One region of the Exiguobacterium sp. MH3 genome, then DNA from elsewhere that is predicted to be linked to it. Evidence: riboswitches for the same ligand, from Rfam matches in the RefSeq annotation. Region 1 holds a riboswitch; each other region holds the start of a gene.
What was found. Region 1 has a riboswitch for thiamine pyrophosphate ahead of U719_RS06020 (thiamine phosphate synthase). Riboswitches for the same ligand answer to the same signal wherever they lie in the genome.

Region 1 (7,984 bases):
CGTAGCATCCGTATATTTCCCTGTTCCGAGCAATAACCGTGATTCAAATGTCTTTTCTCCAATTTTCAGCATGTTTATCCTCCTCCTACGAAATGAACGATTTCAAATGTGTCATTGTCCCGAACGACTGTCTGACCGTACGCCATGCGATCGATGATTTGTCGATTCTGTTCGACGATGACGAGCTTTTCCCCTAAGCCGAGTTGCGTGAGCATGTCCTCGATCGTTTTAATCTGTTCGATCGTGTGGTCATTGCCGTTAATCGTAATGTTCATCGGACTTCCTCCTTCTGAATCAATCGTAATGTATTTACCAAGACTTCCGCTGTCGCTGGTGCGAGTAATATGCCATGCCGATGATGCCCTGTCGCTAGGAAGATCCGACGGGATGAATCGGTGACTCCGATATATGGCAAGCCGGACACCGTTTGCGGTCGTACACCGGACCAGACTTCTTCGATGACCGCGTCACGAATCGGTGGATACAGTCGTTCTGCTGCTTGAAGCAGTGACATGATCCCAGCGACACTGACGCCGACCGTCTCGTCGTGCGGCAGTTCGGTCGCACCGATCAAAATCCGTCCGTCAGCTTTTGGCACGAGGTAGACGGCTTCATCAAACAGAATCGAGCGTAACGGCTGACCCGCGAGACGGACGGCGAGACACTCCCCTTTGACCCCATATGTCGCGATCGAATTTCCGACTGTATCGAGTAAGGCTTGCGACCCGCGTCCGGCAGCGACCGTCACTGTTCGTCCGGTCCACGTTCCTGCGTTCGATTCGATCCTGATGAAGTCATCGTTCTCTTCGATGCGTGTGACATCTACCTGTTCTTCAATCGATATGCCACGTGCGTGTAAGGCATACATCAATGCAGTCGTCAGTCGTCGTGGATCGATTTGACCGACAGCTGGAAACAGATGCTCGCGTCCTTTACGTTTTAACAAAAACGGTTGTTCCCGGTACCCACAATCGATGCCTGTCTCTCGCTCGAGTCGACGTGCAAGCAACGGATACAGACGACGACTACGTGCGGCAAGTGCATGCAATTCCGCCCTCAGCTCGATGTCCGTCGCGAGCATCCCGGCAGCTGCGCGGCTCGTTCCTCGTCCGCATGTTCCACGTTCTAAGACGACGACGGATTCATTCTGACAGGCGAGACCATAAGCAAGCGTCAACCCGATGACTCCACCGCCGATGATGATGTGATTCGTCATACGCGAACCCCCTGATAACGCTTGACGGCGGCGAGTGGATCCGATTGACCGAGAATACCCGATAAGACGGCGATTCCGGTTGCCCCGGTCGCTGCGATTTCAGGCATGCATTCTGGTGTAATCCCACCGATCGCAATGACTGGTTTCGTCGTGAAGGTGACGACTTGCTTTAATGCGTCGATCCCTCGGGGTGGTAGGTCCGGCTTCGACGCTGTCGGATAAATATGACCGTACAGCAGTCGGTCGGCTCCTTCCGCTTCTGCTGCCAGTGCCTCTGCTAGTGAATGGACCGATTTCCCGATGACGAGATTCGGAAAATGACGTCGCACATCGCGGACACGCAAGGAACGGCGCGTCAGCTGCACACCGATGCCGGCGACATGGGCGACGTCGACCCGGTCATGAACCGTTAACTGTTCAGGCGAATAACCATGCCCAAGGAGTGCTTCAATCAGATCAAGTAATTCTGCCGCCGATAAGTTCGGTTCACGTAGATGCAGCTGATCCGTATAGGGTTGAAGTGATTGAAAGGTCTTTATTTCGTCAAGCGGATGAATGGATCCCGTCGAAATCAGATGTAAACGCATCATGTTCTTCCTTTCCATACGAAAAAGGACCACTCCCGATGTTGAAGGGAGTGGTCCGAAAATGCGCTGAAGCGCTAAGGATATCTAGGGTTTCGAGCCACTTCCCTCCGCTAGTACGAACTAGATCAGGTTCAAAGGGTCCGGATACTTCCGTCTCAGTCTGCTGGGAGACTCCCCTAGTGTCTTTTCGTGTTTAATTGGCTTGCCCCATTAGTCTAGCATGAGTCGCTTTGCTTCGCTAGTCCTAGTTGAGCGCTTCCACTTGCTGAATCAGCTCCGATTTCGTCGGTCGCTGTTGCTCTTGGCTGTCGGCATACGTCTGCTTTAGCTTCAGGATGCGCATTACTTTAGCATCGAGCATCTCCGGCGTCAGCGTTTGGTCTTTGACGGCTTGCATCACTTCAGCATGAACTTTTGCGTAAGCACCTGCCTCTGAAAACATCGCCATATCAGCTCCATTGACGAGCGACTGACGTGCCGCTTCTGCGAGACCATATCGTTTCGTGATCGCTCCCATGACGAGATCATCCGTGATGATGACACCGTTGAATCCGAGTTGCTGACGCAAGAGGTCAGTCAAGATCGGCTTTGAGAGCGAGGATGGATTCGTATCGTCATACGCGGGATAGAGAATATGGGCAACCATCACCATCTCGGCGCCCTCTTGAATCGCTTCTTTAAACGGTAACAGTTCCGTCTGCTTCAGTTCTTCCTTTGATGCCGTCACTTTCGGTAGCCCGACATGGGAATCGACACTCGTATTGCCGTGACCGGGAAAATGTTTGACGACCGGAATCGTTCCCGTCTCCTGCATCCCGTGCATCAGGGCCGTACCAAGCGTCGCGACGGTCTTCGGATCAGCACTGAACGCACGGTCGCCGATGATCGGATTGTTCGGATTACTGTTGACGTCTAGGACCGGTGCGAAGTCCATGTTGAAGCCATAAAATCGTGACAAATGTCCGAGCGTACGTCCGACATCTTCCATTTTCGCATCATCTGCTCCTTGCGCCATCCGTTGACTCGTCGGTAGACGTAATCGTTGATCCGGTACCCGGCTGACCCGTCCGCCTTCTTCATCGATCCCAACAAACGCATACGGTTTTTGATTCGTCTCTTGAATCGCACGTGTGAACGTCAAGAGTTGTTCTTCTGACGTGATGTTTCCGCCGAGCAATAAGACCCCGCCAATCGCATGCGTCTGTAACAATTTCCGGTCAGCTGCTGAAAGTTCCGTGCCGGCGACTCCGATATAGAGCAGTTGATCGATTTTTTCTGACGTCGACATCGCTTTTAATTGTTGCTTTAGTTTTGCTTGTTGTCGTTCTTCTTTCGTCGGCTCAGGCTTCGGTTTCTTTTCTTCTGTCGGTTGTTTCGATTCCGGTTGTGATGATTTCGTTGGTTCCGTCGTCTCCTGCGCACACCCTGCAAGCAACAGGCAACCGATCAGTACGACTTTCTTCACAAAGGATCCTCGCTCCGGACACCATTGATCGAATAATAGACGGAAATCTCAGCGTTCAGGGATTGCGAGACCGAACAATATTTATCCTTTGATAACGAGATGGCGCGACGGACCTTATCTTCCGGGAGATCTCCTTCGAGCCGGTAATGAATCGAGATCGACGTAAAACGCCGCGGATGGTCCTCTGCCCGTTCTCCTTCGATATCCATTTCGAAATGGGTGATCGTCAAGCGCATCTTCTCTAAGATCGAAACGATATCAATTCCGGTACAGCCGGCAACGGCATGTAGCAGTAGCTCAGTCGGTCGCGGCGCTTGATTTTCACCCCCGTTTTCGGGTGCTGCATCCATCGCCAGGTGATGCCCTGATTCCGTCTGTCCACTAAACCCCATCTGTTTGTTCCATGTCACTGTCGCTTGCATCGTTTCCACTCCTTTATAAGTAGTCTTCTTCTGTAGTATACGCAAAAAACAGTACGCCTGGAAATTCACACGCTATTTCGAATAATGGTTCTTTTCCCGAAATCTCGCTTTGCGATACCCGACGAAATCGTTTCATGCTATCCTGTTACTCATAGTTTCGCGCGCAAGCGCTAGAATTGAGGAATTATCCATGTCACCTACTACTCGTTTAAGTCGACGCGATTGGCTCTTGATCGCCACGTTGTCGCTCCTGACGTTCGTACTCGGAACAAGCGAATTCGTCATCGTCGGGATCCTCGCTGAAATCTCCTCAGCCCTTGATATCACGATCGCAACAGCCGGTACGCTCGTCTCAGCCTTTGCCATCTCCTTTGCAATCGGTACACCGATCGTCATGTCGCTGACCGGTCATCTGGAACGGCGTCGCCTGATCCTACGTCTCTTACTCGCCTGGGTCTTACTGAACCTTGCCAGTAGTTTTGCTCCAAGTTACGAAGTGTTGCTCGCAACCCGCATTCTGACAGCCATCTTGACTGGTGTCTTGATCTCACTCGCGATGGTCGTCGCAAGTGACGGTGTGCCTGTCGCCAAACGCGGTGTCGCCGTCTCGTTCATTTTCGGTGGTTTTACACTCGCGAACGTTCTCGGTGTCCCCATTGGAACGTTCATCGGGCAACATGCTGGCTTTGAAGCCACGTTCTGGCTAACGACAGTCATGGGAATGATTGCGTTCCTCGCAGTATGGAAGATCGTTCCGGTCCAGCAATCGACGGGTTCCGGTTCTATTAAGGAACAGCTTGGATTGCTCGCCAACCCACGGATCCTGATCGCCTTCTTTATTCCATCGTTCGGATTCGGGGCAACTTACGTCGTCTACACATATCTCGTGCCGATTCTGCAAACAGAACTCGGGATTGCGAAAACGTGGATCAGTCCGATCTTGCTCGCTTACGGCGTCGTCTCAATCTTTAGTAACATCCTTGCCGGCAAGATTGCTAGCAAAAATCCGATGGGACGCTTACGGTTCGTCTTCGTCGTGCAAGCAGTCGTTCTTGCTGCATTATACTTCACGACAGCATCCCTTCCGCTTGGTCTGTTCAACATCGCCTTGATGTCGTTGATGTCGATTCTACTGACGACTTCGACACAAATCTATTTGATTGACCTCGCTGAAAAGTTCAACCCGGAAGCAAAAGGACTCGCCGCTTCATTGATGCCGGTTGCGAGTAACGTCGGGATTGCTTTTGGTTCGGCACTCGGTGGCATCGTCTATGCGAACGGTCCGATGATGAACACGGCACTCGTCGGTGGACTGGTCGCGCTCGTTGCTGCTTTATTAACTGCAATCAGTCATCGCCTCGATCAACGCTCATGAAACCGTTACCTTGTCCTTTTTTGTAACAGGTCGATGACGGTTCGATGACGTTATGATGATAGTCCCCATCTCGCTGATGATTTTTCAGTATGATGGGGACTATGTTGTAGTAGAGGAGTGTCTGAAAGTGAAAGCATTACACATCATCGGTCTCGGTCTGTTGACAATCATCCGACTCTGGCTCGGAATCCAGTGGTTCATCGCTGGAATCGGTAAGTACATTAATGGCTTTGATGCAAAACCGTTTCTCGAAGGAGCGCTCGCGAAGTCAACGGGCGAAGACGCACTCGTCAGTTCCTGGTACGCGACGTGGATTGAGCAACTCGCCTTACCGAACGTCGGGCTGATCAACGCCTTGATTCCGTTCGCGGAACTCGTCGTCGGAATCCTGTTGATTCTTAGTCTGTTGACGGTTCCTGCAATGGTCGTCGGAAGCATCATGAATCTCAATTACTTACTCGCTGGGACGATTGCGTTGAATCCAGTATTCTTAGCAGCATCAATCGCCTTACTGGCTGCAGGACGCTTTGCGTATCAAATCGGTATCGATTACTGGATCATCCGCTGGTATCGCTCGTCGCAGCAACCGCATCCCCTTGACCGGATTCCAGTCTAACAAAAAAACTCTCCCGCACGGGGAGAGTTATTTTTTTTGTTGCTCAAGAATCGTCTGTTGTGTCGGGGTCCCGCCGACTGAGACCGTACGCTCGAGGAATAGGTATGGTTTACCATCAACTTCAAAGCGACGGTCACCGAGATAACGTGCCGAATGCCCATCCGTTGCGAGTTTTTGTTCGATTGCTGCGACATGTTCGTCGAGTGAATAAAACCGATCGTCGAACGTCATCGTGATGTTTTTCTTACGATACCCGAGTAAGAAATTGTAGTAGAACCAATACATAGCACCTGCGAAGACAACAAAAATCAAGAATTGCATGTGAGTTCCCCCTTTGTATAGTCTTTATACGTCGAAAGAAAACGGGAGGTTTCAAATATTTTACTATTTTTTCGTAGTTCAGTTGATTGTCATCCCGTTGAGTTGAAGGTCACTCTTAGGCATGTCATATTTGATTGTCCCCTCGTATCGAACTTCTTCAGTCTGTGCATCTAAAACAAGGATAGATGTGCCATTTTTCTTTGTTTCGATGAAGGAATACACTAAATCGTTCTCAAGGATTGCCGATGTGTGTCGTTGCACTTCATTGGCATCTCGTTTAGGTAAATCATAACGATGCTGCGTGAATTGCTTTGTTCGTAAGTCAAACGTCGACCATTTGATTTTTGTTTCGGTCATGTTCTCTGTCATCCCTACGACGGTACCTTCGTCTATCACACGTGTATCCCACATGTCTTCAACTTCAAACAACTTTAATCGTGTCGTTTTTGAATTGTCTCTCAGATAAACTCTTGTCTTGGAATCGTCAGGCATCTGTCGATATAAGACACGATTCTGATAGATGGCGAGTACCTCATCGTCTTCTGTTAATTGAAATGGTAAATCCATAAGTTGGACTGTTTTTTTCTTTAAATCAATCACGTAGATATGATTTGTACCTGGTTTTTGTATAACATCGCCAATTCGTTTGACATATAACTTCTGTTTCGTTCGTTGAAATGGTTGATAGTAGATCCCTTTAGTCTTTGCCGGTTTTGGTAAAGAAACAATCTGCACCTTTTCCGTGCCACGTTTCCATGATTGTAGATCCCATGATCCATCTTCATTGACGTGTAATCCAAATACCTCTTTGTCTTGCTCATATCGTGATAATTCGATTTGGTTCATGAAATGCCGGAAACTACGCGGGGCATCCGTCACATCGGAGTAATCTCTAGCGAACTCAGACAAATAATTCGTTCGCTTTTTTTCAACTTCTCCTTTTAACGTAACTTCGTAATCTGTTTTATAACTTTCAGGATCATTGAATTCGAATTGAAGTTGTTTCACCAACGGATCATCTGAAGTTCCCTGTAACGTTTGGACCGTAAATGTGGGCTCATCTGTTGAAGAAGAGTACACGGCGTAGACTCCAAGTGTCAAAATACAAATGACTCCCAAACACAATATATATTTATAGGTTCGCATAGTATACTCCTTACACCGTAATTTTTCGTTGCAGTAATCGAAGACTTTTCCAGATCATGTACACGAAGTAACAGAGACTTAACCCAATCAGAAGAAACATCGCCTCTGTCTCCAGTAAGTAACGCGTCTCATCTAAAAGCGCTAATATACCAATCGTTAAAGCAACAGGAACAAAAATTTCAAGTCCAATTCTGATAATGGCTTTTCCTTTACGGAATGAACGTTCGATTAAAACCAACAAGAAAATAAAACTGACAATGAATAGTGAAATGGCGAGAATGATCCCTAAGTCGATCAGATTCATCGTATAAAAATCGTTCATCACGTTTCGGACTGGACTTAAGTCACTTTGATTTTGATATTCCGGCTGAATCAACCAATCAAACAGATAAAAACCTGATTGCAATACACACCACTGAATGCCAATAAAACTTACGATGATTAAAAAGACTGTCGTCAATTTTGAGAAGAAAATGCTTGCCCGATTTCCTGGAAGCATCAATAAACGATAAATATACTTTGTTTCTCCTAACCAATCTCGATACCAAATTTGAATCGCATAGATGACAACAATCGCCATTCCGATCAGAGTCACATAACTAAAGAAAGAGGACGCCTCAGAGTATCCAAGTGTATCAATTTGTTTAAGTGCTTCTGCGACGGAAACTCGATTAAGTTCCATGAAATTCTCGACTTTCCGTGCGTGATACATGACTTGCGCAACGACCGACACCAGCTCAATTGCTACCATTGAAAGCACGACAATCACATAAAGCTTAAAACTCCGCTTAATCTCTTCATTCGTCAATTGTATGTATTGTTTCATCGCTGATAGA
Region 2 (7,984 bases), 240 kb from region 1:
ACCCGGTCGTGAGAGACGAGCAGGATGGTTCCTGTGTAGTCCCGTAAGAACTGCTCCAGCCATTCCACGGCAGCTAAATCAAGATGGTTCGTCGGTTCGTCAAGAATGAGCAGATTTGGCTCCATGAGTAACATGCGACCGAGACAAATCTTCGTCTGTTCACCACCACTCAACTGGTGGAAAGGACGAGTGAGTAACGGACGAAGGTGTAACCCGTTCACCATGCGCTCGATTTTCGAGTCGAGTAGATAGCCATCCTTTTGTTCGAACGCATTCGTCGCTTCCGCATATCGTGCGAGTAACGCATCAAGATTCTCTGGTGCTGTCGCCATCATTTGCTCCAACTGTTGCATCCGAGAACGGATCGCGAGGATGTCTTCAAACGCTGTCCAAAGGACGTCGAGTCCGGTCATCGTCTCACTATAAACAGGAAGTTGTTCCAAATAGCCGATCGTCAAACCGCTCTTTTGATAGATGACACCACCGTCCGGTTGCTCAAGGCGAGCAAGCAAGCGGAGTAATGTCGTCTTGCCACTCCCGTTTCGTCCAATTAGACCGACACGGTCGTGTTCGTTTAAGAAGAGGGAAACATCCGTTAAAATTGTCTCGCCTCCGAATTGTTTGGTTAGGTGTTGAATGTCGCAAATCATCATAGTAAGTCGATCCTTTCGCGCGCATCAAAAAAAGGAGAGCGCAAATAGCACTCTCCATCACGTGTGAAAGATGCGCTTTGCTGTATTTTTCAATCATGAAGTTCTAAAAAAGGGCAGACGGGTGCCTTAGAACGCCATTCCATGAAAAATCGCGCGCAACAGATACAATTGTTCCATCAACCAGTGTTTGCACGCGGCAAAGTCCATCTTTTCACACCACCTTTCGTTTCAGATACATCTAGTTTACTATTTTTTTGTCAGTTACGGAAGTCTGAATTATTTGAACACACCCGCGATTGAACTGAAGAAGTCACTGAGTCCATCAAATAATTTAGCGAAAAATCCTTTCGTTTCTTCTGAAGTTGCGAACGCGTGGATGTCTTGTCCCGCATTTTTCAATCCACTCTCGATTTGTCCCCAGTTGATGTTCGCTTGCTCCATTTGATTGAACAGATTCGTCAGCCGGTCCATTTGTGCGTCAGACAACTGGATATTGTTGTTTTGAATGACTTGGACGATCAGGTTTTCGATTTCGACTTTGGTTTCCGGTTTTTGATTGGCGATCTCAGCCTTGATCTCATTCATCAAGTCAGCCACCTTATCCGTTCCGACCGTTTTTCCAACGTCTGATGTGACTGATAATTCTTGCTGTGCTAGATCCTTGCGTTCGTCACTTAACTTTATCCCGGTTTCAGCGGAAGTTTGATCGTACGCCTTCATTATTCCTGTCAGTGCCGATGTCCCGGTCACCTTGTAAGGGGAAGTAATCGTGATGTCGGCATCTTTGACACCCGCTGTGACGAGAGCGTTGAGATACATATCCTTCGTCACCCATGTGATGTTTTCCGTCGAGACGGAGAGTCCATCTCCTTTTTCCGTCAGTTCGATTTTAGCCGACGAATACATGTTGCCGCCTTTTTGCGACTGTGGGATGTTTTTCCCGAGATATTTTTCCTCGTCAGCAGAAGTGGCGATGATCGGTGTGATCCCTTCCGGTGCATTGAGACGTGAAAGCACCCATGCTTTATCTTTTGCGCCGAGCGACTCCCCGAGTGTGACGATCGTCTTATCGACGACTTGTTCGGCGGATGCGGCTGTTGGGAGTAATAAAGCAGAAGCGATAACGGCTGATGCCATGATTTTTGTTGGTGTATGCATAATGAAATCCTCCAATTGTAAGTAACAGAATGAATTATAGTATCAGGTACTAAAGTTAGTGTACGAGAACGAAAGAAGTTCGGAATCGGTCTGCAGATGGAGACGATATCCGTCTTCTGACACTCCATAGTATAGCGAAAAGGAGACAACTTGACTTCCGTTTTCAGCATGCTATAGTGAATTTGAATCGAATAATGACCACTAGGGGAGTCGGTAGACCGACTGAGACGAACGAAGACGTTCGGACCCTTTGAACCTGATTAAGTTCGTACTTACGGAGGGAAGTGGCGTCAAGTCTTGTTCTTCTTGCGCCATGCCCGTGTGTTTCGGGGTGGTGTTTTTTCGTTTCATAACTAAACGAGGAGGATGAGATCATGACATTCACACAAGAAATCAAACAAGCGGCACAAGCGTATTGGGATAGTAGTTTTACGCACCCATTCGTACAAGGAATCGGGGAGGGGACGTTACCGCTCTCGAAATTTCGGCATTACGTCATGCAGGATGCCTATTACTTAAAACACTTTGCGAAGATTCAAGCGAAGGCAGCGTCAAAAGCAGACGACTTCGCGACGATTGCGACACTTGCCGAGCATGCGACTTCGACTTACGAGGCAGAGTTGAGCTTACATCAATCATTTTTTGAGCCGCTCGGTATTACGGCAGCAGATCTTGAAGCATTTGAACCGGCACCGACAGCATATGCGTATGTCTCGCACATGCATCATGCGAGTGAAGGAACGCTCGGTGAGACGATTGCTGCCATCTTGCCATGTTACTGGTTGTATTATGAAGTCGGGCAACAATTACTAACGTGTACACCGGAAGAAAAAATCTATCAGCAATGGATCGACACGTATAGCTCGGAATGGTTTGAAAAGGTCGTCTTTGAACAGATTGCACGGCTTGATGCGCTGGCGGAGCAAGCGAGCCAGACGGAACGCGAGCGGATGAAACGTCATTTCGTGACGAGTTGTTACTATGAGTTACTCTTCTGGCACATGGGGTGGACGGAAGAGACGTTCACGTCGGTCTACGAAACGATTCCAGCTCGCCCGGTATCTTCTTAAACCAGTAGATGGTAGAATTAGGAATACCATCTAGTGAAAGTAGGGATTGGAATGGAAATCATAGTCATCACACTCGTAATCCTCGCGGCATATGCTATGCAACGAATGCTTGGTAAAGTCAAAGTAAGATTTGTAGGACTTATCATCCCAACGTTGATCGTGTTATCCGGTATATCCGCATCGACTCGAAACTTCAAGGTAGCGTATAGCATGGGGAGCTACATTTCTGCTGTTCTTGTCATCGTCGTCTATGCACTACTGACTTATTGGTTATACCGCGTCTACCATCGTGCGAAAGAAGAAGCTGAATATCCGTATCAATCATTAAAAGACCGAGGCATCCTTTAAGGAGCTTCGGTCTTTTGGTGTATCACGTCATCATTTTTTTCAGTTTTTAAAGCCGTCACCGAATTCGAGATGCAGTTGATCGGTAAAGACACCGTTCTTAAAGACCGGCACATCAACCGGTAAAGTGCCTTGCGGTTTGAACGTTCCGAAGATTGCTCGGATACCTGCAGGCAGGTTCGGTCCCGCTGATTTTAGATTGCCTGCTTCGGAGTCTGGACCGTTCGGATCACCTTTGAAGCCATAGACGAGGACGTGTGCCGGTGCGTCCGGTTGAACGGCGACATCGTATGGGTTACGGAGACTGAGCAGGACGGATGGTGTATCCGTTTGTTTCGCATAGCGGAAGATCGAAGCCGGAATCGCTTGTTCTGGTGCAGTAGGTAGTAGTTTAGCACTCGTGTTGACGTTGGAACCGACGATGATGTAATCTGCTGCATCGAGTTGCGCCCGTAATGTCGGGTTTTGGTCGAGCGGTAGCGTAGTAGCCGAGTAATTCGCTGTCGTCACGTGCCAGTTCCGATTCTTCGGTAGGGAAGCGATCGTTTTTTTCATGCTGTCCGTTTGATCCGCCGCAGGAGCGATCACAAGAACGTTGGCATTCTTTTTCGGTTTGAATGGTAAGGTCCGCTGATCATTTTTCACGAGTGTGACCGCGGCTTCCGTCATCGCACGTTCTTTTGCTTTATGCTCGGGACTACCGACGATTTGGTTCGATTGCGCGATTTTTTCAGCTAGGGATGTCGAATCAGTCGTACCGTTCCAAATTCCGCGTTCTGCTTTCAGTGTCAGAATCCGCTCAACCGATTGATCGATCCGTTCCTCTGAGAGGCGACCATCTTTGACTGCTGCGATCACATCCTTGAAAATCCGGTCGAGTTTTGTGACATCCTGCTCGGAACGAAGGATCGTCGGCATGAGCGCGATATCGACACCGGCGTCAAACGTCTTTAAGACGGCTTCTGATTCCGTGAAGTTGTCGGCGATCGCCTGCATGTTCAACGCGTCTGTGATGACGATGCCATCGTAGCCAAGTTTTTCGCGCAGTACGCCCGTGATGACATCATCCGATAACGTCGCAGGTAAAGGGAAGGTACCATTTGTCGACGTGACGACTTCAGGTTCGATTTGCGGCATCCCGATGTGTCCTGTCATGATCATATCGATGTCTTCAGCAATAGCTCGCTTGAACGGTACGAGCTCGACTTGTTCTAGCTCCTGCAGGGACCGGTCAACGACCGGTAATCCATAGTGGGAATCGGTCGCCGTATCGCCGTGACCCGGGAAGTGTTTGGCGGTCGCTGCGACACCTTCAGACTGAATTCCCTTCATTAGAGCGGAACCGAGTGTGCCGACGAGCTCCGGATCACTCGAGAACGAGCGGACACCAATGACAGGATTTCCAGGATTGCTGTTGACGTCGAGAACCGGACCAAAGTTGACATTGATGCCGAGCGCACGCAGTTCCGAACCGATGATATGACCGGCATCATTGGCATATGTGCTACTGCGGGTCGCACCTAACGCCATATTGCCAGGTAAGTTCGTCCCTGTTCCGAGCCGAGTAACGATTCCACCTTCTTGGTCGATCGTGACGAAGAGCGGAATATCGTTGCTAGCATCTTGTTTGACGACTTCTTGCAGATCATGAACGAGTTTCGTCGTCTGTTCGGTTTCGCTGACGTTCTCAGCAAACAAGATGACGCCGCCTAAATCATAGCGATCGATGATATTCGCGACTTCTGGGGCAAGCGACGTATGATTGCTGCCATTCCACTGCCGGAAGTCCGGCATGATCATTTGCCCGATTTTTTGTTCGAGTGTCATCGTGTCGATTTTGTGACTGATCCGATCGGCTGAAGATCCTGCCTCTGCCATGACAGGTAAACTACTTGAGACGAGTACTGCTGCGAGTCCGGCTGTTAACGTGAACTGTCCGATTTTTTTCATGATGTACGTCCTCCTTTAGTCAAACCGTGACTGGAATTCTTTTCAATACGGACAGTATAGCAAGGTGTTTGTTTTAAAACAATATTTTATTTGTAAACGATTTCAAATTGAAATAAATTTCAAAGATGTTTTTAGACAAACTGACTTGAATGAAAAAAAGTGACTCCCCCTGAAGAGGAATCACTTTCAAGTAAAGTCGATCGATTGATCAGCTATAGCGTTCCACGATGCTTGTCAGCTGACGTTCGACGAACGATTGATCCTGCAGTTCACTATTGGACAGACGCAGTTTGATCATCGACTCATCCGCACCAGCCATTTCACTGAATAATGAACCAAGACTGTGCGCACGACGGTCGACTTGGACGATTAAATCAATCCCTGAGCTGTCTTGAAGCATGATGATTTCGATCTCATCCAGTTTATGGGCGTAGTGTGTATTGCGAGCTGAATACTCAAGCTCCTGAGCAATCGGTAAATCTTTCCGGAATCGTCCAGGTAATTTTTCCGTATCGGCTTTTTTCAATCGGAAGCCAAGTGACTCCATCGCGTCTAAGACTGTCGCTTGGTAGCGGTTTGCTTCGACGATGACGGCGTCACGGTCCGATGGATCGACGGCTTGAGCGATGTCGAGTCCCGTCTCGATCCACGATTTCGATTGACTGACGGAGAGTGGTGTATTCAGCGGTACGCGTAATGTAAAGGGAATTTCCCGCTCGACACCCGCTTCAATCGTGAACTTCGCTTCATTTAAGGCAAATCGGTCGAGCGTGAAGGTCGTAAACGTCGTGCTATCATTGACTTCTTGTTTGTACTGCGTGTTGAATTCAAGATAAATTCGATCAATTTCTTGATCGACGTTTCCACCCTTGATATGGACGACACCGTGAATTTGACCGCCTGGTTCACAGCGGTCATCCGTCAAGCGTGTATCGACCGTTGCGGCACCGATTCCGATTTGTGAGAGAATTTTTTTGAACAAGATGAATTCCTCCTTTTGATTACGTACGAATGATAAAGCGTGTAAACTTGTCGAACAGGTACGAATTTGCTACAGTTTCGAAAGAACATCAGAAAAGGACGGGACGACTAGTGGAACTACATGAATTAAAAGCGAGTCTTGCCTCGCAAATCACGCAAGGAACACTGATCCATGCAACGATAAGTAATCCGCGTCAAAAATCAAATGATCTCCGACGAATCAAGGTAAAACCGATTCTATTAAGAGATACGGTGATGATGCAGGTAGAGTTTCAATTTGAACGCGTTATGAAGCATGAAAATATTTTAATTGACGATTTCGTCGGACGACTCGATGACTGGTTCACGGAATTCCGTCAATTCTTATTCCGTTTTGAAGAAGAAGAATGGCAATTCCAGCTCTCGAAAAAGATGAAAGTCGCGATCAAGACATCCAAAAAGGAGCCGATGAAAGCTCTCTTGTCGCATGACCGAAAAAAAACCTATCTATTAGAAGACGGTGTGCCGGTTCCGTTTCTGATTCGCTTAGGCGTCATGACGGAAGCGGGTCAAGTCAAAAAACAGAAGTATGATAAGTTTAAACAAATCAATCGCTTTCTTGAATTCGTTGAGGATAGCATTGCTGCCTTGCCAAAAGGAAAAAAACTCCGGATCTTGGACTTCGGATGCGGGAAGTCGTATTTGACGTTCGCTCTCTATCATTATCTAAAAGTCGTCAAAGGATTCGACCTCGAAGTGACAGGTCTTGATTTAAAGAAAGAAGTCATCGAAGAATGTACGCAAATTGCGCGTGATCTGGATTATACCGATCTGACATTCCGCGTCGGGGACGTTCATGATTACACAGGGGAGACGGAAGTCGACCTGATGGTGACACTTCACGCTTGTGATGTCGCGACGGACGTCGCACTCGCACGAGCTGTCGACTGGAATGCATCAGTCATCCTGAGCGTACCGTGCTGTCAAAAGGAATTGAACCGTCAACTGGACTGTTCGCCACTCGATGTCATGCTCCAGCACGGACTGATCAAAGAAAAATTCGCATCACTGGCGACAGATTCGATTCGTGCTGAGTTGCTAACACTGGTCGGATATGAAGCGCAACTTCTCGAATTCATTGATCTCGAGCACACACCGAAGAACATCTTGATTCGAGCATACAAACAAAACAAGCGACCAACGGAAGAGAAAATCGATCGTTACATCGCGTTCCGTGATTTGTTGCATGCCCGACCATTTTTAGAAACTGAATTAAGCGGCAGACTTGGACAGATTTCACCGAAACTCGTACAATAAGAAGGAGAACGAATCAAAGGAGGCAATACGATGGATTTCCAAATGTATTTTGAAGATGTCGTCCAAACAGCCCGCAAAGAAGCGCAAGCTGCTGGATTTGAAGAATTAACGACGCCAGAGAGCGTGGATGAAGCAATGAAACGCGAAGGGCTAACACTTGTCCTTGTCAATTCGGTGTGTGGATGTGCTGGCGGGATCGCCCGTCCTGCTGCAGCGTACGTTAATCGGAAAGAGGGTATCAAGCCCGATCATTTCGTCACGGTATTCGCTGGACAAGATCGCGAAGCGACAGACCGTGCGCGTGAATACTTCGAAGGTTACCCACCTTCATCTCCATCATTTGCATTAATGCAAGATGGAAACATCCTCTCGATGGTCGAGCGCTTCGACATCGAATCGTTCACGGCGGAAGAGGTCGTCGAGAAACTTGAATCATTGATTGAAATCTACGCATAAGCAAAGAAGGCTCCTGATAAAGGAGTCTTTTTTTGCGTATTCATGAGATTAAAATAATAAATTTTAAAATTGAAA
Region 3 (7,984 bases), 790 kb from region 1:
TTGTCCGCCTTCGATGACGACACTGACACCGAGTGATTTAAAGAGTTCGCTGATTCCTTCACCCATTGCGACTGTCACGAGGGCTGCTTTCGCTTTTGCCTTCGGTGCAGCGACTGGAGTGACTTGGTTCGCACCTTCTTCTTCAAGGATCGTCGAGTGTTGTTGACGCATGTTTTCAATCTTAACAGCGACGAGTTCACCGAAACGTTGTCCTTTTGTGATGACTTCTCCTGGTGTTTCAACGTGGACGTGAACTTTCAACAGTTCTTCATCCGCTACGACGAGCAATGAATCACCGAATTCCGCTAATTCGTTACGGAAGTCTTCTTCGCTAAATGGTGCATTCGCAAGCTTGTCATCTTGGAAACGAACCATGATTTCCGTACAGTAACCGTAATGGATTTCTTCTGTCGACATGAAGCTTTGAGCCGTTTTATGATGCTCTGCTTCGACGAGTGCTTCCATGACAGGCGCATGCGGTTTGTCGAGTTCTTTTCCTTCGAGTGTTGCGAGGAATCCTTCATAGATACAAACGAGACCTTGACCACCAGAGTCAACGACGCCGACTTCTTTTAATACCGGAAGAAGTTCTGGTGTTCCGTCGAGCGATACTTTCGAAGCTTCGACGAGTTGACGCATCAACTCTAAGAAATCCGTCGTCGTCTCAGATTGTGCGATAGCAGCGACCGCTGTTTCACGGGCAACCGTCAAGATTGTTCCTTCAACCGGTTTCATGACTGCTTTGTATGCTGTATCGACACCTTTTTGTAACGCATCTGCGAATTCCTTCGTATCAATCGTTGTTTTGCCTTCGATTGATTTCGAGAATCCACGGAACAATTGACTTAAGATGACGCCAGAGTTTCCGCGCGCCCCCATCAATAATCCACGTGCGAAGACGTTCGCGACTTCCGATACAGAATCCGAAGTTGATTTACCTGCTTCTTTCGCACCTGAAGTCATCGTCAAATTCATGTTCGTTCCCGTATCACCATCTGGCACAGGGAAGACGTTCAATGAATCGACGAAATCTGCATTTTGATAGAGATTCGCCGCGCCATTTTGAATCATCTTGACTAACTGCGCTCCTGTTAAACGATCTACACTCACTAAAGTTTCCTCCTCTATTCCCGCCTTAGACATTCGTCAAGCGGACTCCTTGGACAAAGATGTTCACAGATGTCACATCAAGACCTAGTGCCTGACTGAGCGTGTATTTCACGCGACTCTGTACGTTATTCGCCACCTCTGAGATTTTCGTTCCATAACTTACGATGATATGCATATCGATATGGACCTGCTCTGAAGCCTGTCGAACGATGACACCGCGTGCAAAGTTCTCACGTTTTAAGAGTTCAGCAAGACCATCCTTGATTTGAGACTGGGATGCCATACCAACGACACCAAAACATTCCATTGCCGCGCCGCCCGCAAGTTGCGCGACGACATCATTATCTACATCAATCTTTCCATAGGTCGTTTTCATCTCGATCGCCACCTGAGTAGCCCCCTTTGAATATTGTATTCTTCTCATAATTCTACTATAAGGACCTACTATTGAAAAGTCGCCGTACTGACTATACAATGAATAAGTGAAAAATAGTAGCGGTCAAATGAACTTTTACCATCATCCTCATCCATTATTTTAAATTTCGAGGTTGTCTGTCAAGTTTTTTTCTTGTCAGCTACTTTTTTTATGTTGCAACCGCCCTGACACCATGCTAAGATAGCAAAGTGTCTATTAGGACGAACGCAAAACAACATAAAAGGAGGCGGAACGCATGGCACGTAAATGCTACGTTACTGGGAAATCGCCAAAGTCGGGTAACAACCGTTCACACGCATTGAACAAAACAAAACGTACTTGGGGAGTCAACGTACAAAAAGTACGTATCCTCGTCGACGGTAAGCCGAAAAAGGTTTGGGTTTCAGCTCGAGCTCTTAAATCAGGTAAAGTCGAACGCGTATAAGGCGCAACCACCGGATGGGAATCTTCCCTTCCGGTTTTTTTATGCCCTCATTTATTTTTCTCATAAACTAATTGTCGCTTTTATTGAAAACGCTTACAATAGGAACGTACTTTATTTTGTCAGAATTGGGGGAAGTCATCATGCAACTCAAACGAGAGATGACGAGTCGACATCTGTTCATGATTTCACTTGGCGGAATCATCGGAACAGGCTTATTTTTAGGGTCAGGATTAACGATTTCACAAGCAGGACCTCTCGGGGCGGTCCTCAGTTACATCGTGGGTGGGACCATCATGTATCTGACAATGTTATGTCTAGGGGAATTAGCGGTCTATCTGCCGGTCTCGGGGTCATTTCAGACCTATACGACCCGCTTCATCGGACCAGGGATCGGCTTTGCCGTCGGTTGGATTTATTGGCTCGGCTGGGCCGTGACGGTGGCACTCGAAATCACAGCTGCCGGCAGTTTAATGGACCGCTGGTTTCCGAATGTACCCGTCGTCGTCTGGTGTACCGCCTTTACGGTCTTGCTGTTCGGTCTGAATGCCGTCTCCGCCAAAGCATTCGGTGAAGCTGAATTCTGGTTCTCGAGTTTGAAGGTCCTCGCGATCCTATTCTTCATCATTTTAGGTGGCGCTGCTTGGTTCGGCTGGTTACCGATGGAAGCAGATCGCCCAACATCGTTATTTGCGAACTTTACGGCAAGCGGTTGGTTTCCAAACGGGATTCTTGGTGTCTTGACGACGATGATCGCCGTCAACTTCGCCTTCCAAGGAACGGAATTGATCGGTGTTGCGGCTGGGGAGTCCGACACGCCAGAAAAATCGATTCCAAAAGCGATCCGCAATACAGTCTGGCGGACGTTCATCTTCTTCGTCTTATCGATTACGATCGTTGGTGCATTAATTCCGTATGAGACGGCTGGCGGAGTCAGCAGTCCGTTCATCATGGTCTTTGATGCGATCGGCATTCCGTACGCTGCTGATTTGATGAATATCGTCGTCTTGACGGCACTATTATCCGTCGGAAACTCCGGATTATATGCGGCGACTCGGATGTTATGGGCAATGGCGCAAGAAGGGATGATTTCAAAGAAATTATCTTACGTCAATGCACGTGGTGTGCCAATGCGTGCTTTACTCTTTACGATGATGTTCGCGATGTTATCGCTTCTGACCGCATTTTTCGCAGAAGATACCGTCTTCATTTGGCTCTTGTCCTTAGCCGGACTCGGGGCTCAAGTCGGCTGGATTTCGATCTCTGCTTCTCAGCTTGCATTTCGTCGTCAGTTCGTCCGAAACGGACACGATGTATCCGAACTGAAATTCAAGACACCACTCTATCCGGTGTTACCACTGATTTCGTTGACACTTAACGTCGTCGTCCTCGTCAGTCTTGCGTTTCAAGCGGATCAACGAATCGCTCTATACATCGGTGTTCCTTTCTTCCTTGTCATGTGGGGAAGTTATCATCTCTTCGTCAAAGGAAAACATCTATCCGCTCAAAGCGACATCCGTGTCGCCCCTTCTCAACTCGAAGAATAATTTCACACAAAAAGAGGTCGCGGAGTCATCCACGGCCTCTTTCCTATGATTGTGCTATTCCTTAAGCGTCCGCATCATCAATAGTTCTCCTTGATGGAGCTCTACCTTCGCTTCTGACGCACACCATTCATTACTGACGGTCAAGGAACCTCCGACCGGTACTGGATGTGCATCAAGTGGATATTTGACTCCGGATAAGCTTAAAGTCGATGGTACGAGTGGAATGAACGAAAGATAATAATAGCTCCCTGCTTCGACTGTATACGTTCCCTCAGCCAAGTATCGTACCTCTTCTCGTTTCGTCACGAGTCGTGCCTCTGGGTATCGCTTCAATAAATATACATTTTGGACGGTCATGTCGAGCCGCCCACCTGTCGCCCCGATAATGAAGGTATCCTCAAACTGTTTCTTCTCTGAGACTGTACGAAGTGCCAGTTCGAGATCCGTTTCATCTTTCTCGGCCGGATGAACGATTGCCCCTTCTGGTACATAACCAAGCGAATCAAAATCACCAATCGTCAGGTCGCATGTCAGCCCAAACGATTCAATCGTCTGAACACCACCGTCAACACCGACGATAAAATCACCTGGCTGACAAAACGTCCGTAAATCCGGCGCTTCTTCTCGCGGACCGGCACAGACGAGAATCGCCCGCATCTCAGACGCCTCGTGCCGAATAACGGAGTAAGCGTGGCGCAGTCGTGAATAAAAGACCCGCAACGACACCACAAAGAACGTAAGACGGTACCATGTATGTCGCGTTATAAATCAATGAATACGGTACGACTGGACCTTCGGCATACTCGGCAAAAAAGACGATTCCACTGATGACATGACAGATATAACGGAGTCCTGCGCCTAATAACGTCGCCAGGAGAACGAACGCCATCAAGCTTTTCTTTTGTCCATTGCGCGCGGCTAGTCTGACTTGACGCGCGAACAGACCACTTAATCCGACGACACCATACGCAATCGTATAGTCAAGCATCGGTTGAACGATCGTCAAGACTTGTGGAGCGAACATCAATTGAATCGTACCGACAAGCGCTCCCGTAACGACCCCTCCAACGACACCGTGGCGAAATGCCATGACGAAGATCGGTAACATCGCTAAGCTGATTGAGCCTCCTTGTGGCATTTTGAATGGAATCAGTAAATCAAAGACGACTCCGAGACTGGCAAAGATGGCAATTTCCATCATCATTTGTAACCGTTTCATGCTATTTTCCTCCTTCATTGTACGAGAGGACGCAAAAAGGCAGTACGACGAACGCCGTACTGCCTGCGTGCGCCACATCCCTACGTCCGTTTGAACGGAACAGGTTCGAAGGGTTAAAGTCTAAAAGACTCCTCTCAGCCGCTTTTCAAGCGACACCCCTTGCGGTCATCATATTTCGTTTTCTCGTTCTTATTATACGGCAGCCCCTTGACGAATGCTAGTGATCGCTTCCGCATAATCTGGTGCATTGTAGATTGCTGATCCTGCGACGAGAACGTTCGCACCGTTATCGATGCAAAGCTTTGCCGTTTCCGGATTGACGCCACCGTCAATCTCGATTTCAAATGTCAGACCACGATCTGCTTTCACTTGCGCAAGTGCTGCGAGTTTCGGCATGACACGCTCGATGAAGGCTTGTCCACCGAAGCCCGGATTGACCGTCATCAATAAAACCATATCGACATCCTCAAGGACGTGTTCAATCGTTGATAATGGCGTATGGGGATTCAAGACGACTCCTGCCTTTGCGCCCGCTGCTTTGATTTGTTGCAAGACACGATGGACATGATTCGTCGCTTCGATGTGGAACGTCACGATGTCCGCCCCTGCTTTGACGAAATCCTCGACGAAACGTTCTGGCTGGTCGATCATCAAATGGACATCGAGAATCATATCCGTCTTTTGACGTAAGCTGCTAAGCACAGGTAATCCAAATGAGATGTTCGGTACGAACTGACCGTCCATGACATCAAAATGGATATAGTCCGCGCCTGCTGCTTCGACTGCTTTAACATCGCGTTCGAGATTCGCAAAATCTGCTGATAAGATAGATGGTGCAATTTTAATCATCTTCAATACCTCCGGGCTCGATTCTTGATTTCGTCTATAAACATACCATAGTTCTCATAACGAGAGGACATGATTTCTTGGGCTTCGACGGCTTCCTTGACGGCACAACCGGGTTCATTCAAATGCAAGCAACCTCGGTATTTGCAATCATCTTGTACAGCCACGAATTCAGGGAAACTCCACCGTACATCCTCGATTTCCATATCATACGGAAAATCGAGGTTCGAGAAACCTGGCGTATCGGCAATCAATCCTTCGGCAAGCGGCATCAATGTGACGTGGCGCGTCGTATGACGTCCGCGTCCGAGTGATTTCGAGATCGCACTTGTTTCTAAATCAAGAGAGGGCTCCAGTGCATTGAGCAATGAACTTTTCCCGACACCGGATTGTCCGGCGAGAACGCTCGTTTTTCCAGCAAGTAACGGACGGACTTGCTCAACACCCGTCAACGTCTCACTTGATGTCTCGATGACCGTATACCCAATCTTCCGGTAAGCGGCAATCGCCTCTCGGACAGCCGGTCCTTTGACTTCGTCAAGTAAATCCATCTTCGTTAACAGGATGACGGGTTGGATTTCCTTCGCTTCGATCAAGACGAGAAATCGGTCGAGTAGATGCGCTGAAAAATCAGGTTCTGCCGCCGAGACGACAAGCAACGCTTGATCGATATTCGCGACAGGCGGGCGTACTAAAAAGTTGTCCCGCTCCTTCACTTCGAGAATGTACCCGGTCTCACTTTCGATATGAAGCACGACTTCATCTCCGACGACTGGACTGATGCCGCGTTTTCGGAAATTTCCTCTTGCTCGTGAACGAACTTCTCCTTCTGGTGTCATGACATCATAAAAGCCGCCCTGCAGGCGTATGATCGTTCCTTCTCGATTCTCTTCGATGCGTTGTTCCGTCATCCTATGCACTCCTCTTTTATCACATTCATTGTGCGTCTTTTGCTTGATTGTACGTGATGGTTTTTGAACGATACACCGTATCGTCTTTATAGATCGTAATTTTGCCTTCTTCACCCGGATCAATCGTTAATGGCACGTCGAATGTCTCATCTTGATCAATTGATTCCTCGATGACGGTCCGCTTCCCTTTCGCGTCTTCCGTCTCGATTCGGATGACTTGTTTCGGCGGAGCCTCTTCTTCATCTTCACTAACAGCATCATAGACGACCTTTTCAGGGAACGTCGCCGTCACTGTTTTTTCTTCCTCACCTTTAGAGATGAAGACCGTCACGGAGTCGTTCGGCTCGACTTGTGCGCCAGCTTGCGGGAACTGACGGATGACTTGATCGAGTTTGACATCGCTAGAAAATTCTTGTTCGAACGTTCCGTCTAATCCTACTTTATCGAGATAAGCTTTTGCTTCATCACTCGATAAATTCGTCAAATCCTTCAACTCGAAAGAAGACGTCCCCTCAGATACAGTAATCGTAATCGTTTGTTCTTTCGCAATGACCTCCGTTCCAGCAGAAATTGACTGTCGAATCACATTTCCTCGATCGATCTCATCCGACTTCTCTCGCTCGACTTCGACTTTTGCGAATCCTGCTTCTTTTAGCGTTGCAATTGCTTCTTTTTCAGCTTCATCCGTCACATCCGGTACCTCAACCGGAGCGCTACCAGTAGAAACGACCAAATTGACTGTCGAGCCCTTCTTGACCTGTGCTTTTTCACGAGGCGTTTGACTGATGACATCGCCTTCTTCGACCGTATCGCTACTCCGTTCCGTTGTCTCGACGACAAATCCAAGTTTCTCAAGCTTCGTTTCCGCATCGTCTCCATCCGTCTTGACGACAGATGGTACGGTGACCGTTGGATCCGGCCACATCGCGAACGTCGTAGCCGCCCCACCCAGTAAAAGGAGTAACAAGAGGACGATCCACCAGCGTTTTTTCTTTTTCTTTTCCGGTGTTTTCGGTTGAACGGTCGTGACAGCGGGTGATTCTAGTTCCGCTTTTGATTCTTCTGGCACTTGTACAGGCGATAAGACCATCGTCTTTTCCATCTCATCCTCTTCTGCACCACGGATGCCTTCACTTGCTCGTTCGTCAGACAACGCCGTCACCATATCTGTCTTAAACGCTGCGACGGACTGTTGGCGGTCATGCGGTGCTTTTGCGAGCGCCTGCATGATACAGTTCTCAAGCGCTTGTGGCACTTTCGGATTCAAGACGGATGGACGCCGCGGTGTATCTTGCAGATGCTTTAAAGCGATCGCAACCGGTGAATCACCTTCGAACGGGACTTGTCCTGTAACAAGTTCGTATAAGACAGCACCAAGCGAATAGATATCCGACTTCTCATCCGCAAATTTACCTTTTGCTTGTTCCGGTGAAAAGTAATGGACGGACCCAAGAACGGACATCGTATGCGTCAGCGTCGCATTCGACATCGCCA
Region 4 (7,984 bases), 640 kb from region 1:
AGACAATGCTAAAAAGCAAAAAAACTTAGAGTCTTCTGTTAATCAAGAAGGTAAAAAAATCTCTAAAACACAACAAGAAGTCAATCGACTAGACGAAGCGTTGAACGAAAAAATCTTTGCTGTCGAAACAAAAGATCGTCAAATCAAAGCAACAGAACGTGAAATCGTGGAGCTTGGAAAAGAAATCGAGAAATATAAAGCGAAACTAAAACGCCAAGAAAAACTACTCGGTGATCGTCTTCGTGTCATGCAAGAGAATGATGGAAACTCAATCAAATGGGAAGAAGTCATCTTTGGCGCTAAAAACGTTGGTGACCTCGTAAGCCGTGTCATGGCAGGGAAATCCATTTCAAAACAAGATGATAAAATGATTACGGATTACCAAAATACGCAAAAACAATTAGCGGATGCGCAGCAAAAAGTAAAAGAAAAGAAAGCGCAGTTGGTCGTTGAGAAAAAAGAATTAAAACGTCAACAAGCGGATCTTGAATCACAATTAAAAGAGCGGAACAAACGCTTAAAAGAACTACGTAAGAAAAAAGAAAAGTTCGAAACACAATTGATGGATGCAAAAGAAGTCCAGCAAATTTTGATCGCTCAAGAAAAAGCGATTGCAGCTGAAAAAGCAGCGCGTGAACGTGAAGCACGAATCGAAAAAGAACGTCAAGCTCAAGCGGCGCGTGAAGCAAAAGCACGAGCAGAAGCTGAAGCAGCTCAAGCAGCAGCTCAAAAAGAAGCGGAACAACAAGCCGCTAAAGAAGCAGCAGCTCAGCAAGCAGCACAAGAGAAGGCAGCGCAATCAGCAAAACCTTCTGGTTCGACGAAACAATCGGCACCAAAACCATCTACACCAGCACCAACTGCGCCAGCACCGTCAGCTCCTGCGACACCTAAACCGTCACCATCATCAGGCGGACTCTTCATTCATCCAACTGCTGGTGCTGTGACACAAGGGTATGGTTCTGCAGGCGGAGAAAACGGTTATACGTTCCATAACGGGATTGACTTCGGTGGTCCAGTTGGCACGCCGATCGTTGCAGCTGCAACTGGTACAGTCATTACAGCATCAGGTGGCGGCCCTTACGGAAATCACATCATGATTGCTCACCAATTGAACGGGAAGACATATACGACAGTCTATGCACATATGAGTTCATTGAACGCTAGTGCAGGTCAACGCGTCAGCCAAGGTCAACAAATCGGTACACGTGGTAGCACAGGAAACTCAACAGGTCCACACTTGCACTTCGAAATTCACGTTGGTGGATACAGCTACAGTGCAACAGGTCCAGCTAACTCAGTAAATCCAATGACTATGTTTTAAACAGTGAAGAATCGTTGCATATGCAACGATTCTTTTTTTTATATTTGATAAGAAATATATATATTACAAAAAAACGTTTTCACTTGAAATGTAAATGAAATTTTTTTGAAACGATTAGGGTGCTATAATCTATTTCAGATATGAGAGAAACTTGAATACTATAATAAAAAATGAAAATACATAAGTGAGGAAAACGATATATGCTAAAAAAACTAATTTCTACCATTGTTTTAGGGGCATTACTTACAACAGGTACACAACCGATCGCGGCAGCAACGATTAAAGAAAAAAAGGCAGAAAATGCCGCTGAACAACGTAAATTAGAAAAAGAGATTAAAAAGCAAGAAGCTAAAATTTCAAAAGAACAACGTCAAATCAATCGAATCGACGCAGCGATTAACGAAAAGATTTTCCAAGTTTCCGAAAAAAATAAACAAATTAAACAGTTAAGCAATCGAATCGATGAGTTAAAGGCAGACATCGTTCGTTACGAGGAGATGCTACAGAAGCAGGAAGAACTTCTCGGTGATCGTTTACGTGTTTTCCAAGAAAACGATGGAAACTCGATTAAGTGGGAAGAAGTCATTTTTGGATCAAAGGATTTAGGTGATTTATTCAGCCGAGTCATGGCGGGTAAAAAGATTGCTGAACAAGATGATAAAATGATTTCAGATTACATCGCGACACAAAAAAAATTAGCAGAAGCAAAACAAGCACTCGTTGAGAAAAAAGCGGAGCAAATGCAAGAAAAGAAAGTATTGCTTGAACAAAAAAAAGCGTTGAAAGCTCAAATGAAAGAGCGTAGTGCTACACTCAAAAAATTACGAAAAGGGAAGACGAAGTTTACGACAGAACTGTTAGACGCAAAAGAACTGCAAGCGACTCTCGAAGCGCAAGAACGTGCGATTGCGGCAGCGAAGGCAGCGGCTAAAGCAGCGGCTGAAAAAGCAGCAGCAGAGAAAGCGGCAGCTGAAAAAGCTGCTAAAGCAAGTGCTCAAGCAGCAAAACAAGCCAATAAGAATACAGAATCAACAAGTTCAGATACAACACCAATCGCTTCAGGTGGTGGGAAATTTGTCCGACCATCTTCTGGTGGGGTATCACAAGGGTTCGGACCAGCTAGTGGAGCAAACGGTTATACATTCCATAATGGCGTCGATTTCAAAGGTCCCGTCGGATCTCCGATCGTCGCAGCAGCAGCCGGAACCGTCATTACAGCATCAGGTGGTGGACCTTACGGAAACCACGTCATGATTTCGCATTTCTTGGATGGAAAAGTCTATACGACGGTTTACGCTCATATGAGCTCATTATCTGTTCATGCAGGACAAACGGTCTCTCAAGGTCAGCAAGTCGGAACACTTGGTAGTACAGGAAATTCAACAGGACCACACTTACATTTCGAACTACATGTCGGAGGTTATCAATATAGTGCTTCTTCTCCTCTGAATGCAGTGAATCCATTGGCATATCTGTAATCAAAAAACGGGCTTCGGCTCGTTTTTTTTTTGCTGCTGTGCTACAGTTAAGGCGAAACGAATACTTGAGCAACTAGGGGAGCTGGAGGAATCCGGCTGAGAGGAAAACCAATCTGTTTTCGACCCTATTACCTGAACTGGATAATACCAGCGTAGGAAAGTTGAGCCGAACGGATACCGGAATGCGTGTATAACGCTTTCGTATAGCGTCGACTGCTTTTTTACAGCGGTCGACGCTTTTTTTGTCGGTCACGACTCCCTTACATTGCTCGATGGGAAGGTGAAAAGAACATGAAACATGTACTGACGATTGCAGGATCCGACTCCGGTGGTGGAGCTGGGATTCAAGCAGATTTAAAAACCTTTTCGGCTTTAGGCGTTTATGGAATGAGCGTCCTGACAGCTGTCACGGCGCAAAATACGTTGGGTGTTCAAGCGGTGGAAGAGTTATCTCCAGAAATCGTAGATGCCCAGTTAACGTCGATTTTTTCAGACATTCGTGTCGATGCGATCAAAATCGGAATGGTCTCGAATGCGCAGACGATTCGTGTCATTGCTACACATCTCCGCAAACAGACAGTTCCGATCATATTAGATCCCGTCATGGTCGCTAAAGGCGGTCATGCCCTATTGCGGACGGAGGCTGAACAAGCATTGATTTCGGAGCTTTTACCGCTTGCGACACTCGTCACACCAAATTTACCGGAAGCGGAGCGTTTAACAGGACGATCGGTCACCAATCTAGATGAAATGCGACTGGCGATGCATCAATTAGCTACACAGACAGGGGCAGTATTACTAAAAGGTGGACATCTCTCAGGAGCTGCGACGGATTTGTTGTTTGATGGGGAAGTAGAACACCGCTTCACATCGGAACGGTTAGACAATCAACATACTCATGGAACTGGTTGTACCTTATCTGCGGCGATTGCGGCGCGGATGGCGCTTGGAGAAGATTTGACAGATAGTGTAAGACAAGCAAAGAGCTATGTCACGGAGGCGATTCGTCATGGATTTGCTCTCGGACAAGGTATTGGACCGACACATCATTTTCATTCACTTTGGAGGGATACACATGTTTACGACCATTCTTGAACACAAACCACTCATTCACCATCTGACGAACACGGTGACGATCAATGACTGCGCAAACGTCACACTCGCTGTTGGAGCATCACCCGTCATGGCGGAAGATATTCGCGAAGTAGAAGAAATGGTTAGACTCGCGCAAGCCCTTGTCTTAAACATTGGTACGATCGATGCAGACATGCAAGCAGCTCAACGACTTGCAGCCGGTGAAGCGGGACGTTTAAATGTCCCGATCGTTCTTGATCCAGTTGGAGCAGGAGCAACGACATTACGTACTGACTTTTCTAAAGAACTCATTGATCTCGGGTGTACGGTCATCAAAGGAAATACTTCTGAAATCAAGACGTTACTTGGGGAAGACGGACGAACTAAGGGAGTCGATGCTGCGGGAGATGCAATGATGGATCGAGAAAGTATTCGTGCATTCGCTCGCAAACACAAATCTGTCCTCGTCGTGACAGGTCCGAACGACTATATCACGGATGGAACGCGCGAAATGGAATTACATGTAGGAACACCTCGTCTAGGAGACATCACGGGTACGGGCTGTATGACGGCCTCCTTGATTGCGAGCTTCCTCGGTGCAGGATATACAGCGTTTGAGGCGGCTGTTCACGGAACATTCGTCATGGGAAAAGCAGGAGAACAAGCAGCCTCCGCGCAAGGTCTTGGTGATTTTAAACGAGAGTTGTTCAATGCAATCAGCCTCATGACGGTACAAGATCTGGTGGAGGTGACAGAACGTGTCAATTGATTACTCCATCTATGCAGTGACGGATCGTCGGTACCATCCTGGAGTCGCGATCGAGACGGTCGTTGAGGAAGCCATTTTAGGTGGGACAACGATCGTGCAACTACGGGAAAAAACAGCGCAAGGAAAGGAATTCTTCGATCAGGCAGTTCGGTTGAAGAGACTGACGGATCGACACGACATTCCTTTGATCATCAATGACCGGATTGATATCGCGTTACTCGTCGGAGCTGGTTTGCATATCGGACAAGAAGACATTCCTTTAACCGCAGCACGTCGCCTTTTACCAGATGCCGTGATTGGTGTGTCAGTAGCCACTGTTGCACAAGCGATTGAAGCAGAACGAGACGGAGCATCTTATTTAGGCGTGGGGTCTCTATTTGCGACGTCATCCAAAGCGGACGCTGATTCCATGTCGCACACGATGCTTCAGGCAATTCGAGAAGCCGTACGATTACCTCTAATCGGTATTGGTGGAATCACAGCAACGAATGTCTCCTCTCTGCCTATCCCGCTAGAAGGGTATGCCGTCATCTCAGAAATTTTTGCTAAAGAAGATCGGCAACTCGCTGCGCAGCAAATGACAGATGCTGTGCGTGAATGGCATCAATCACTTCAGAACAGGGTATAATCCGTTCAGAGGTGATTGTATTGAAATGGCAGACGATCCGTTTTCGCGGCTATTGGATTCGATATCGGTTAGAACCACAAATCATTCGAGTCGATAATCAGGGGATCTACCATCTAGGAAAAGTCTTATTTCCGCGTCCTAATCGTATATCTTATGAGATGGCCCTTTTATTGAAAGAAAAGTATGAAAGACGCTACAAACGTCCGTTGTATATTAAAACGAGCTCGATTGCGACGGAAATTTGGGGACATACTCATTTAGATATTTATTACCGGGCACTTCTTCATCTACCGATTCCGACGCGACTTCGTCAACGTTATACGAATCGATTAGAAAGCACGAAAGTCATTGACATCGGCGTACGCGCTGTCGATCAAAATCGAATTGTCTGGGATATTGGAGATTACGTAGGAGGATGGTTCGTGTTTTGGCTCATTCGCAGACGAATGCGCTGAACTTGCAATGTCCCGTTTCTCATGGTGCAATATAGGTAGAAACGAGGTGACGGACATGGACATTCCCCGTTGTGAAACGATTGCGATTGACGAACAACGTGCGTCTGAAATCGGACAAGTCGTGGATACGATCCCAACACTTGAAATCGGAAAGCTATTTAAGATTCTTTCGGATGCGACACGACTGCGAATCGTTTATGCGTTGACGATTGAAGAAGAACTATGCGTTTGTGATGTCTCAGCCTCTGTCGACTGTTCGATTGCGACGGCGTCTCACCATCTTCGGTCTTTGTTGAAACAAGGACTCGTCAAGTTCCGAAAAGAAGGCAAAGTCGTCTATTATTCCCTGGATGATCATCATGTCTCATCGCTTGTGCATATGGCTATGGAACATGTGCATGAGGGAAAAGCAGTACGTGAATGATTCTTTAGAATAACGAAAAGCGTAGCTATTGCTGCGCTTTTTTTGTTCATCTCGGATCGTTTTCCTAGGACAAGCATCGACCTCGTCCTGTCAATCAAGATGACGCCTCTATAATCTGAAGAGGCTGACTCGAAAAAAGAATAACTCATCTTTTCAGACCCTTTCCTCAGGCGAGACACAAGCTGGCTTTCTTGCTTCATTCCAGCAGAAAAGCGGGTCTCGTTCGTCTCTGATAGCGCAAAATCGCGCTTGTTCCTGTAGAAGTGGCGTGTGACGCGTCATTCTTTTTGTTACGAGATAAGGGTGGCAGAATGATGATCTGCCACCCTTATCTTTGTAAAGACTGACTTTTGAGTCAGCTCCTTTTTGTTTATTCTTGTGCTGATTTCTCTGATATGGCAGGAACGAAGCGATGGAAGAAAAAAATCGTTGCACTAATCATCAAAAAGGACAGAATTGACAGGCCGAGGCACATCCATTTATATGTAGCAATTAACGCATCCGATTGTTGTAATTTTGCCTGAAGCGTTCGATATAAATCATCTTTTACACGTGATAAGTCTTCAAGGATCGTCTGAGTCGTTTGAGTCGATTGTCTGGCGAGACGTTTTGCTGCTGCTGGACTTTGGCGTTCATATACGACGAAAACCCGTTCGATTTCTGACTCCCAGACATTGTTGCGACGAAGAAGATCTTTAATTGTTCCTGGAGTAGTCGAAGATTGATTCAGACTATTACGTAAGTCATGAATTTTCGAAGTCGAAAAATAATATTGTTCAATATAACGATTATCTTCGTACAATAAGAGGCCGCGGACTGCGTTTGCTCGATCTCGATTATGTTCAACCAACTGATCGACTTGATTAATTAACGGTATATCATGATCCTTCATCTGCGCTGTCATCGAAGCAATTGTCCGATAACCAGATAAGGCATAAATGATTGGTATAGAGGCAAATAAACTGATCAAAAGAATCAGCAGAACACGCTGACGCCATAGTGAGTGCATGCAATCATTCCTTTAAATAAAAAGACATGTCATTAGCTTAACTACTATTACAAGAAAAGTGAAGCCTGTCTATTTTTTGAATAGGGATAGGAAAGTAAGAAGTCAGTATTCTGAATAAAAAAGCAGGAAAGCTAGTGCAATCCGAGAAGCTGTTTTATGTAGAAGAAAAAGCGCAGCTTGGCTGCGCTTGGTTAAAACGAATAGGAATGTTCCTTATAGTTTCCGAAAACCGTATGAATTTCTGAGAATGTAACGAATGCATTTGGCTCAACGGAAGAGACGATCTCTTGCAAACGGACGATTTCATTATTTTGAACGACGACATAGACCATTTTTTTCGTTCGGTTGGAATATCCTCCACGTGCATCGAGAATCGTGACACCACGACCGAGTTCTTTTGTAATGACTTCATTGATTTCATCTGCTTTCTCACAAATGATGATACATTGCTTAGAAGCAGAATAGAAACTGTAAACCGTCTGAAGGGCTTTGGCGCGAACGAAGCTCATGATGAGCGCGTACATAACGTGTTTTAAGTCAAACACCCACCAAACAAGGATGTAGATGACAAGATCTTGCATCAGAAATATGCGAGGAAGTGGCCAGTTATGAAAACGAGCGAAGAAAAATTTTCCAAGAATATCAAGCCCTCCAGTTGAAGCACCACCGAAGAAGATCAATGCCATCGCAAGTCCAGAGACTAGACCGGCAAAGATGGAGGCGACGAGCGGATCATTTAAAGATTCCGGAACAATTTGAGTCGGAATCCAGTCGATTAAAAAAGAGGAAGCAACGACGATGATGCCGGATAAGAACATGAACC

Region 2: another riboswitch for thiamine pyrophosphate. It lies ahead of tenA (thiaminase II); the one in region 1 lies ahead of U719_RS06020 (thiamine phosphate synthase).
Region 3: another riboswitch for thiamine pyrophosphate. It lies ahead of thiT (energy-coupled thiamine transporter ThiT); the one in region 1 lies ahead of U719_RS06020 (thiamine phosphate synthase).
Region 4: another riboswitch for thiamine pyrophosphate. It lies ahead of thiD (bifunctional hydroxymethylpyrimidine kinase/phosphomethylpyrimidine kinase); the one in region 1 lies ahead of U719_RS06020 (thiamine phosphate synthase).

What each region holds. Positions count from the first base shown of each region.
Region 1 is NC_022794.1:1,191,632-1,199,615, reverse strand. Features, by position in the region: gene U719_RS06035 (thiazole synthase) at 1-72, opposite strand, end outside; gene thiS (sulfur carrier protein ThiS) at 75-275, opposite strand; gene U719_RS06025 (FAD-dependent oxidoreductase) at 272-1,216, opposite strand; gene U719_RS06020 (thiamine phosphate synthase) at 1,213-1,806, opposite strand; TPP riboswitch at 1,889-1,991, opposite strand; gene nagZ (beta-N-acetylhexosaminidase) at 2,048-3,268, opposite strand; gene U719_RS06010 (OsmC family protein) at 3,265-3,690, opposite strand; gene U719_RS06005 (MFS transporter) at 3,881-5,065, shown strand; gene U719_RS06000 (DoxX family protein) at 5,193-5,681, shown strand; gene U719_RS05995 (hypothetical protein) at 5,709-6,002, opposite strand; gene U719_RS05990 (hypothetical protein) at 6,081-7,103, opposite strand; gene U719_RS05985 (hypothetical protein) at 7,159-7,974, opposite strand; gene U719_RS05980 (ABC transporter ATP-binding protein) at 7,971-7,984, opposite strand, start outside.
Region 2 is NC_022794.1:955,510-963,493, forward strand. Features, by position in the region: gene abc-f (ribosomal protection-like ABC-F family protein) at 1-650, opposite strand, end outside; gene U719_RS04795 (DUF1002 domain-containing protein) at 930-1,811, opposite strand; TPP riboswitch at 2,005-2,111, shown strand; gene tenA (thiaminase II) at 2,186-2,881, shown strand; gene U719_RS04805 (hypothetical protein) at 2,933-3,229, shown strand; gene U719_RS04810 (glycoside hydrolase family 3 protein) at 3,269-5,176, opposite strand; gene U719_RS04815 (sporulation protein) at 5,385-6,158, opposite strand; gene U719_RS04820 (SAM-dependent methyltransferase) at 6,269-7,453, shown strand; gene U719_RS04825 (BrxA/BrxB family bacilliredoxin) at 7,484-7,909, shown strand.
Region 3 is NC_022794.1:1,979,369-1,987,352, forward strand. Features, by position in the region: gene U719_RS10570 (DAK2 domain-containing protein) at 1-1,110, opposite strand, end outside; gene U719_RS10575 (Asp23/Gls24 family envelope stress response protein) at 1,136-1,498, opposite strand; gene rpmB (50S ribosomal protein L28) at 1,782-1,970, shown strand; gene U719_RS10585 (amino acid permease) at 2,111-3,514, shown strand; gene U719_RS10590 (thiamine diphosphokinase) at 3,569-4,171, opposite strand; gene thiT (energy-coupled thiamine transporter ThiT) at 4,173-4,733, opposite strand; TPP riboswitch at 4,794-4,903, opposite strand; gene rpe (ribulose-phosphate 3-epimerase) at 4,926-5,582, opposite strand; gene rsgA (ribosome small subunit-dependent GTPase A) at 5,585-6,490, opposite strand; gene pknB (Stk1 family PASTA domain-containing Ser/Thr kinase) at 6,516-7,984, opposite strand, start outside.
Region 4 is NC_022794.1:548,602-556,585, forward strand. Features, by position in the region: gene U719_RS02760 (murein hydrolase activator EnvC) at 1-1,324, shown strand, start outside; gene U719_RS02765 (murein hydrolase activator EnvC) at 1,525-2,802, shown strand; TPP riboswitch at 2,868-2,978, shown strand; gene thiD (bifunctional hydroxymethylpyrimidine kinase/phosphomethylpyrimidine kinase) at 3,094-3,897, shown strand; gene thiM (hydroxyethylthiazole kinase) at 3,878-4,645, shown strand; gene thiE (thiamine phosphate synthase) at 4,635-5,273, shown strand; gene U719_RS02785 (hypothetical protein) at 5,285-5,728, shown strand; gene U719_RS02790 (metalloregulator ArsR/SmtB family transcription factor) at 5,784-6,152, shown strand; gene U719_RS02795 (hypothetical protein) at 6,523-7,161, opposite strand; gene U719_RS02800 (YitT family protein) at 7,353-7,984, opposite strand, start outside.